One region of the Arthrobacter caoxuetaonis genome, then DNA from elsewhere that is predicted to be linked to it. Evidence: riboswitches for the same ligand, from Rfam matches in the RefSeq annotation. Region 1 holds a riboswitch; the other holds the start of a gene.

Region 1 (4,160 bases):
GTCGCGCCGCTCCTTGGATTTCCTCGTAGCGAACTTCATCGCCGGGGTTGAACAATCCCTCACCCACCCGCCGGATTCCGAAAGGGCACCGGCATTACGGAAGGAAGACCATGCAACTGCAAAATAAGACCGCGATCATCACGGGCGGCGCCGGAGGGATCGGGCAGGGAATCGTCCGCCGCTTCCTGGCCGAAGGGGCTAAGGTTGCCGTCGTCGACATTGACCAGGCGCAGGGAGACAAGCTCCTGGCTGAACTCGATGGCCAGGGCGACGTTATTTTCATTGCCAAGGACATTTCCAAGGAGGAGAGCACCAAGGAGATCGTGGCGGAGACCGTGGAGCGCTTTGGCGGCCTGGATGTCCTGGTCAACAACGCGCATGCTTCCAAGCAGGCTCCGATTATGGAGACTACGCAGGAGATGTGGGACCTGTCCTTCAATACCGGGACCATGGCCACGTTCCACCTGATGCGCGCTGCCTATCCAGAGCTGAAGAAGACCCGTGGAAGCATCATCAACTTTGCCTCCGGTGCGGGCATGAAGGGCCTTCCCAACCAGGTCACCTACGCCGCCGCGAAGGAAGCCATCCGCGCCATTTCACGCACGGCGGCCAACGAATGGGCCAAGGACGGCATCCGCGTCAACGTGGTCTCCCCGATCGCGCTCACCCCGGGCATCGCCCAGTGGAGCCAGGCGTTCCCGGAGGCCTTCCAGGAAGTGGTGGACGGCATTCCCCTGGGCCGTCTGGGCGATCCGGAGACGGACATCGCTCCGATCGTGGTGTTCCTGGCCAGCGAACAGTCCCAGTACATGACCGGCCAGACGCTGATGGCCGACGGCGGCTCGATCAAGATCTACTAGATCCTGCCGGCAGGAAGCGGCGGCTGCGTGCCGCCGCTTCCTGCTGTCCTGGCTAGAGCTCCGCAGCCACGGCGTTCAGCACCTCGGTGACGTCGGCCTTGCCCTGCCCGTAGTCGAAGATGGTGGTCGGAACGTGGGGTGTACTGGTGGCCACCACCCGTGTGGTTGCAGCGTCCACCGGCTCGAAGGTGAGCACAATGTCTTCGCCGAACGTCTTCCACGTGGTTCCCGCCACCAGCTCTGCCCGCTCCTGCCAGATCCCGGTGAGGGTCATCCGTGGAAGCCTCACCCCGGCCCGTTCGACGGCAGGAGGGAGCGCCGAGACAGGCGCCGCGACCACCATTTCCCCGCGGGCCCGGGCGCGCTTGGAGGTGACGTTCAGACTGAGAGCTTTGGTGTTCCCCGCATTTGTCATGCGCACGAGCCTAACGGAACCCCCGCAGGGCCGGCCTAGCGGCGGACCGCAGGGTCCAGCCGGAACCGCGCGCCGCGGTGGTCCTCCGGAAGCTTGTCACCTGCACCGAAGAGCTTCTGGCGCAGGGTTCCGGGGGCATACTCCGTAGGGTACGCGCCGCGCTTCTGCAGCTCGGGCACCACGAACTCGACGACGTCCTCGAAGGTTCCGGGCGTGACCGCGTAAGCCAGGTTGAAGCCGTCGACGTCGGTCTCCTCGACCCAGCGGATCAGCTCCTCGGCCACCTCCGCACCGGAGCCGACCAGCCGCGGGCCCAGTCCGCCGATCCCGGCGGTCTCGGCGATGTCGCGCACTGTCCAGGGCTCGCCGTCGTCCTTCACTTTCTGGAAGTTCGCAGCCGCCGACTGGATGGCGTTGGATTTCACGGCGCCGAGCGGCTGGTCGAGTTCATAGGTGGAGAGGTCCACACCCATCCAGCCGGACATCAGCGCCAGGGCGCCTTCGTCGCTGGTGTAGCGCTGGTAATCCAGGTGCTTGGCTTCGGCTTCCTCGGAGGTGGCGGCCGTGATGATGGTCAGCAGGGTGTAGATCCGGATCGAGTGCCGGTCCCGGCCGGCGGCTTCCGCAGCGTCGCGGATCTTCGTGACCGTGGTCTTGAGCTTCTCCACCGTGGACGCGCCCACGAACACTGCTTCAGCGTTCTCCGCCGCGAAGCCGATGCCGCGCGGCGATGCGCCTGCCTGGTAGATCACGGGGGTGCGCTGCGGAGACGGTTCCGAGATGTGGATGCCGGGGACCTTGAAGTATTTGCCCTCATGGTTGATGTCATGGACCTTGGACGGATCCGTGAAGACGCCGGTTTCCCTGTCGCGGACGACGGCGTCGTCTTCCCAGGAACCCTCAAGCAGCTTGTAGACGACTTCGAGGTATTCGTCGGCGTGGTTGTAGCGCTCGTCGTGCTCGAGCTGGTCCTCCTGGCCCATGTTGCGGGCGGCCGAAGGCAGGTAGCCGGTAACGACGTTCCAGCCGACGCGCCCGTTGGTGAGGTGGTCCAGCGTGGAGAGCCGGCGGGCGAACGGGTACGGATGCTCATAGGCGGTGCCGGCGGTGACGCCGAAGCCCAGGTTTTCGGTGACCAGGGCCATCGCGGAGACCAGCAGCAGCGGATCATTCACCGGCACCTGCGTGCCCTGGCGGAGGGTGGCTTCGTTGGAGGAACCGTAGACGTCGTAGGTGCCCAGCACGTCGGCAATGAAGATTCCGTCGAAAAGCCCGCGTTCGCAGGTCTTCGCCAGGTGGGTCCAGTAGGAAAGCCTGGTGTAGTCCGCCGACCGGTCTTCGGGGTGGCGCCACAAGCCGGGTGACTGGTGTCCGACGCAGTTCATGTCGAAGGCGTTGAAGCGGATCTGGCGGGGAGCGCTGGTCATCGAAGAATCCTTTCCCAGGCGACGCACCGGGGACGGAGCGCCGTACTTGCCGCCGGCGGATTCGCCGGGCGACCGGATCGTCATCTGGGGCACCCCGCTACGGAAAGAGGGTTGCCGCCCAACCAGCCAGAGCTTTGCGTTGGGACTCATGATCCTGCGGCTCCAGTATGGGCCCCTGAGCCGGGGCCGGCGCAACCCCGGCCGTGTCACGCGGCGTAACGCCCGGCGTCGTACTTCCAACTCCGCCCGCCGCCGCGCCGCCTCAACGACCACCGAGAGGCCACTTACGGCTGGTTTGGGCGCTCAAAAGAGCCGTAAGTGGCCTCTCGGCGGGAAATAGGGCCGGAGGGACCCGGATTCGGAATGTTACGCGGGGACTTGCCCGCAGGCTGTCCGAGGGCGTTTAGTTGCACTTGACCATCCCGAGCGGCTGAGAGACCTGGATCAGTGAAGCCGCAGCAACCCTGGTCGGAGTGCTTCCTCCTTGAGGCACTGCGATAGCGAGGTGGACGTCGCAGGAGGCCGCTAACCCGGCCCAGGACGTTTTCCGTAGGGTGCTACTGCCAGGACCGATGGAGTGTTCACATGACTGCAGTACTGTCCTCCGGCTCCCATGCCGTTTCCACTGCCCCGCGCCCCACCCCTGACTCTGCGCTGCCGGTAACGTTCGACGGCGTTGGCCGCGCCTTTGGTTCGGGCGCAAACGCCCACGTGGTGCTGCGCGACATCAATTTCGAGGTCCGTCCGGGCGAAGTCCTGGCCATCCTCGGCTCCAGCGGCTGCGGCAAGTCCACGCTGCTGCGCGCGACCGCCGGACTCGACGCCGCCTCCACCGGGCAGGTGCTGATCGACGGTACTGCCGTCCGCGGCATCGATGACCGGTGTGCCGTTGCCTTCCAGGAACCGCGGCTGCTTCCGTGGCAGACCCTGCAGGCCAACGTCGCCATCGGCCTGCCCAAGAGCACCAGTGCGTCCGAGGGCAAGGCCAAGGTCGCCGAGCTCCTCAAGCTGGTTGAGCTGGACAGCTTCGCGAAGCACCAGCCCCGCGCCGTGTCCGGCGGCATGGCCCAGCGCGCGTCGCTGGCCCGGGCGCTGGCCCGCAAGCCCGGCGTGCTGCTGCTCGACGAACCGTTCGGCGCCCTCGACGCCCTGACCCGCCTCAAGATGCAGGACCTGCTGCTGGACGTGCACCGCGCAGCTCCGGCCACTGTCCTGCTGGTCACGCACGACGTCGACGAGGCGCTGCAGCTCGCGGACCGGATCATTATCCTCGGCCGTGAACCGGGCAAGCCCGGTGCCACCATCACGCAGACCATCACCGTCCCGGGCGCCCGTCCGCGGGACCGTGCCTCGGCTGAACTGGCACGAATGCGCGGAGAGCTCTTGGCGAGCCTCGGCGTCGACCGCCACTAGGCGACCCCTCCTCCCCCACCGCCGCGGGCATTCCCGCGGCGGATG
Region 2 (4,160 bases), 1.5 Mb from region 1:
CTGAACCGGAAACAGGCCATGGCGCCGTCCTGGTGGTGCGGCTGCCCCTATCCGCACGGGGCTTCTAAGAATCCTCGAAGAATCGCGGCGTTGGATAGATGGCGTAGGAATATCCAAACTCAAGGGAGGTGTCACCAATCGTGGCGATTGGGAGCAAAGCGAAGAAGGTCATCATCTGGACCGCCAGCGGTCTGGCCGCCGCCGGCCTGCTCGCCGGAACGTTCTTCACGGGTATGGCCGTTGGGGACAATATGGAGACTGCATCGGTGACGTCCGAACAGGAGCAGGGCCAGGACCAGGGCCGCGGCGGCGACCGGGAACGGCGCGGGCCCGAAGACGCCCAGGAGCGCGACGGCGGCAGTGACGAAGCCCGGCCGGATCGGCAGGACACCCAGGACGGGGATGATCCGAAGCCCGGCAAGGAGAATGCTGACGGCCAGGCCGACGAAGGCCGGGAAGACGGACAGCACGACGACGGGGCCGATGGCGGTGACCGCGGTGATCGGGAAGATCGGGACGGCGACCGCGGCAAGGGCGGAGGCCACGGCCGCGGCGGCCACCACGGCGACGCCCCCGAGGACGGCGACGCGCCTGAGGAATCAGAGACTCCGGCGGAACAGTCCTGACTTAGGACGGCAGCAGCTGCGCGGAGGCTGTCTCGCGGTGCGCGGGTTCGCCGGATGCGAGGGCAAACAGCGCGTAGTTCAACGGGCCGGCCGCTATCAGCGCCGTGCACCGTTCGGCAAGGTGCGGCTCGGTGAGCCCTGTCGCGTCCTGGTACCAGCGGACCACGTCGTCGAGGGAACCCGGCGAGATGAGGTGCACGTACATAAACTCCAGGGCCGGGTCACTCACCTTCGCCGTGGTCCAGTCCAATACGGAGACGATCCGTTTGGCGTCATCGAGCAGCAGATGCGCGGGATACAGCTCCCCATGGGTCAGCACCGTCCGCTGCGGCCAAAGCCGGTCATCGGCCAGCCACTGTTCCCAGCCGGCCAGCAGCTCCGGGGCGATGCGGAACTCGGCGCGCACCTGTTCCAGTACCTTCGACCAGTGCCGGCGGACGCCGTCGGGAGTCTCGGCCGGGATGCCCGCGGCGGCCGCGGCCGCCGCGTCCATCCCGTGCAGCGACGCGATCAATCCGGCCAGGGAGTGGAGGTACGTCGGATCCGACGGGTCAAAGTGCCATTCGGGCTGGTTGTCCCGGTCCACCGTGAGCCCCGGGCTGCCCGGAAGCAGGGGATAGGCAATGAGGTCCGAACTCTGGATCTTCCATTCCGGAACCGCTGCAGGAAGGCGCGGACGCACGAAATCAAGGATCGCCTGCTCGCGTTCCTGGCCGGCGGCAACGTCCGCGCGCCGTGGGATCCGAAGTACCCAGTCCCCGCCGTCCGGTGCGGAGGCGAAAGCGACCCGGTAATCCAGTCCGGCTTCGTTGAAACGGACGGTGCCTGGTTCCAGGGCGAGTCCGTGCCGTGCTGCCAGAGTGCATATATCGGCTGCCGTCAGATCCCGCGCTTCGCTCATGGCTTCCTTTTCTCCCGGTTTACAAGGCCCCGCCCGGGGCTGGTTCCGTGACGTCCTGTTACGCAGGATGTCATGTGCCACTGCATAAGTCGTCATAAAGCAGGCGCGTTTTGGTTACGTGGCCCAGATGTTCCTAGCCTAGGGACGGAATCAAGAGTTCCAGCCAATGGCCCTGGCCGGCTGGACAGCAACCCTCTCGTCGTAGCGGGGTGCTCCAGGTGATGATTCGGCCTCGGCGGAGACTTTCCGCGAGGCAAGTACGGCGCCGGCACTGCCCTCCAGCGGCCTGCGCCTCCACCTTGTCCGCGGAGCGCCGCGGACCCTTTTGGGAGAAGAGCCACACCATGAAACTCAGCAGAATCCTGGCGATTGCAGCCGCCCCGCTCCTGGCACTGACGATGGCCGCCTGCGGCTCAGCCTCCGGGGACGAAGGCACTGTGAAGATCGGCGTGGTTGGAGCCAGCGATCCGTACTGGGCCACCTACACCGAGGCCGCGAAGGCGGAAGGCATCGACGTCGAAATCGTTGACTTTGCCGAGTACACGCAGCCGAACCCGGCACTGACCGAGGGCGAACTGGACCTGAACCAGTTCCAGCACATCATCTACCTGGCCCGCTACAACGTTGCCAGCGGCGCAGACCTCACACCGATTGGCTCCACGGCCATCTACCCGCTGGGCCTGTACTCCACCCAGTACGACTCGGTGGAAGACATCCCCGAGGGCTCGACGGTGGCGGTGCCCAACGACGAAAGCAACCTGGCCCGCGGCTTGCTGGTGCTGCAGTCAGCCGGGCTGGTCAGCCTCAAGGACGGCGGCAGCGTCTTCGCGACCCTTGACGACCTCGACGAAGCCAAGTCAAAGGTCAAGGTGACCACCCTTGAGGCTTCCCTGACCCCCACGTCGCTTCCCGACGTCGCAGCAGCGATCGTCAACAACGACTTCGTCGAAGACGCGGGCCTCAAGGCCGAAGACGCCATTGCCCAGGACGATCCGTCGGATCCCAAGGCCATCCCGTACGTCAACATCTTCGCAGCGCGTGCCGGCGAGGAGGAGAACGAGACCTACCTCAAGCTCGTGCAGATCTACCAGGAAACGCAGGCAGTCCAGGACGGTGTCCAGAAGGCTTCAGGCAACACCGCCGAATTCCTGAAGGTCCCGGTCCAGGACCTGCGCGATTCGCTCGCCGAGGTCCAGCAGGACATCGAAAACCTGGACTAGTTCCTGCCCGTTCCACCGCGTCCCGGGTCCGGCTGCGGCCGGACCCGGGACGCTCGTTCTGCAAGGGAAACCATGCCACTCATCACACTGCGGAATGTCTCCAAGACCTACCCGCCCGCCCGCCGGGGCGAAGAGCCGGTCACGGCGCTGCGGGACATCAACCTGGAGATCGAAGCCGGCGAAATCTACGGAATCATCGGCTACTCCGGAGCGGGAAAAAGCACCCTGGTCCGGTTGATCAACGCGCTGGAGACTGCAACCTCCGGCGACATCACGGTCGACGGCCGGCAGGTCACGGGCGTCCCGGAGCGGCAGCTGCGGCAGCTGCGCCTGGACATCGGGATGATCTTCCAGCAGTTCAACCTCTTTAACTCCAAAACCGTCCGCAACAACGTGGCCTATCCGCTGCGGGTAGCGGGCCGGAGCAGGGCTGAAATTGCCGCACGGACCGCCGAGCTCCTGGACTTCGTGGGACTCACGGACAAGGCGGACAACTTCCCGGAGCAGCTCTCCGGCGGGCAAAAGCAGCGCGTGGGCATTGCCCGCGCCCTGGCAGCGTCGCCCAAGATCCTCCTCGCAGACGAAGCCACGTCGGCCCTTGACCCGGAGACCACGCATGAGGTCTTGGAACTGCTGCGCCGGGTGAATCGCGAGCTGGGCATCACGATTGTGGTGATTACCCACGAAATGGACGTCATCAAGAACCTGGCCACCAAGGTCGCCGTCATGGACGGAGGACGGATCGTGGAACAGGGTGAAGTGTTCGAGGTGTTTTCCAACCCCCGCGAGGAATCCTCACGGAAGTTCGTTTCCACTGTGGTCCGGGGCGTTCCTTCAGCGGCCGACCTGGCGACGCTGCGAAACAGGCACGAGGGAAGAATGGTCACTCTGTCCTTCCGGGACGGCGGCGCGTCCCAGTCGGACGTGTTCGTTGAACTGGCAGCCGCCGGAGTGGAGTTCGAACTGGTCTACGGCGGCATCAATGACATTTCCGGCCGCGCGTTCGGCCACCTGACGCTGGCGCTCAAGGGCGCCGACCAGGCGATCGACGGCGCCCTTGCCGCCGTCGGGCACGGCATCAAAGTGACGGAGCTGAACTGACATGGAAGACCTCATACCCCTGACCCCGCAGCTGTGGACTGCTATCGGAGAGACCCTCTACATCGTGGGCCTGAGCCTCCTGTTCGGCGGAATCGGCGGACTGCTGATCGGCATGGGCCTCTACACGACGCGCCAGGGGGCGCTGCTGGCGAACCGTGCGGTGTTCGGCACGCTGAACGTCCTCGTGAACATCTTCCGGCCCATCCCCTTCATCATTTTCCTGGCCGCGGCCCAGCCACTGGCCCGCTCCGTCACCGGCAGCGGGATCGGCAACAACGCGATCATCTTCACGCTGTCGCTGGCCGCAGCATT

Evidence for each region. Region 1 has a riboswitch for S-adenosylmethionine ahead of NF551_RS00965 (LLM class flavin-dependent oxidoreductase). Riboswitches for the same ligand answer to the same signal wherever they lie in the genome.
Region 2: linked by a shared signal. The riboswitch ahead of NF551_RS07885 (MetQ/NlpA family ABC transporter substrate-binding protein) and the one ahead of NF551_RS00965 (LLM class flavin-dependent oxidoreductase) in region 1 are both predicted to bind S-adenosylmethionine.

What each region holds. Positions count from the first base shown of each region.
Region 1 covers NZ_CP099466.1:187,218-191,377, reverse strand. Annotated here, with positions in the region: gene NF551_RS00980 (TetR/AcrR family transcriptional regulator) at 1-127, shown strand, start outside; gene NF551_RS00975 (SDR family NAD(P)-dependent oxidoreductase) at 111-860, shown strand; gene NF551_RS00970 (hypothetical protein) at 913-1,275, opposite strand; gene NF551_RS00965 (LLM class flavin-dependent oxidoreductase) at 1,311-2,702, opposite strand; SAM riboswitch class IV at 2,740-2,856, opposite strand; gene NF551_RS00960 (ABC transporter ATP-binding protein) at 3,288-4,115, shown strand.
Region 2 covers NZ_CP099466.1:1,719,844-1,724,003, forward strand. Annotated here, with positions in the region: gene NF551_RS07870 (sensor histidine kinase) at 1-68, shown strand, start outside; gene NF551_RS07875 (hypothetical protein) at 141-626, shown strand; gene NF551_RS07880 (macrolide 2'-phosphotransferase) at 628-1,527, opposite strand; SAM riboswitch class IV at 1,676-1,793, shown strand; gene NF551_RS07885 (MetQ/NlpA family ABC transporter substrate-binding protein) at 1,872-2,747, shown strand; gene NF551_RS07890 (methionine ABC transporter ATP-binding protein) at 2,820-3,848, shown strand; gene NF551_RS07895 (methionine ABC transporter permease) at 3,850-4,160, shown strand, end outside.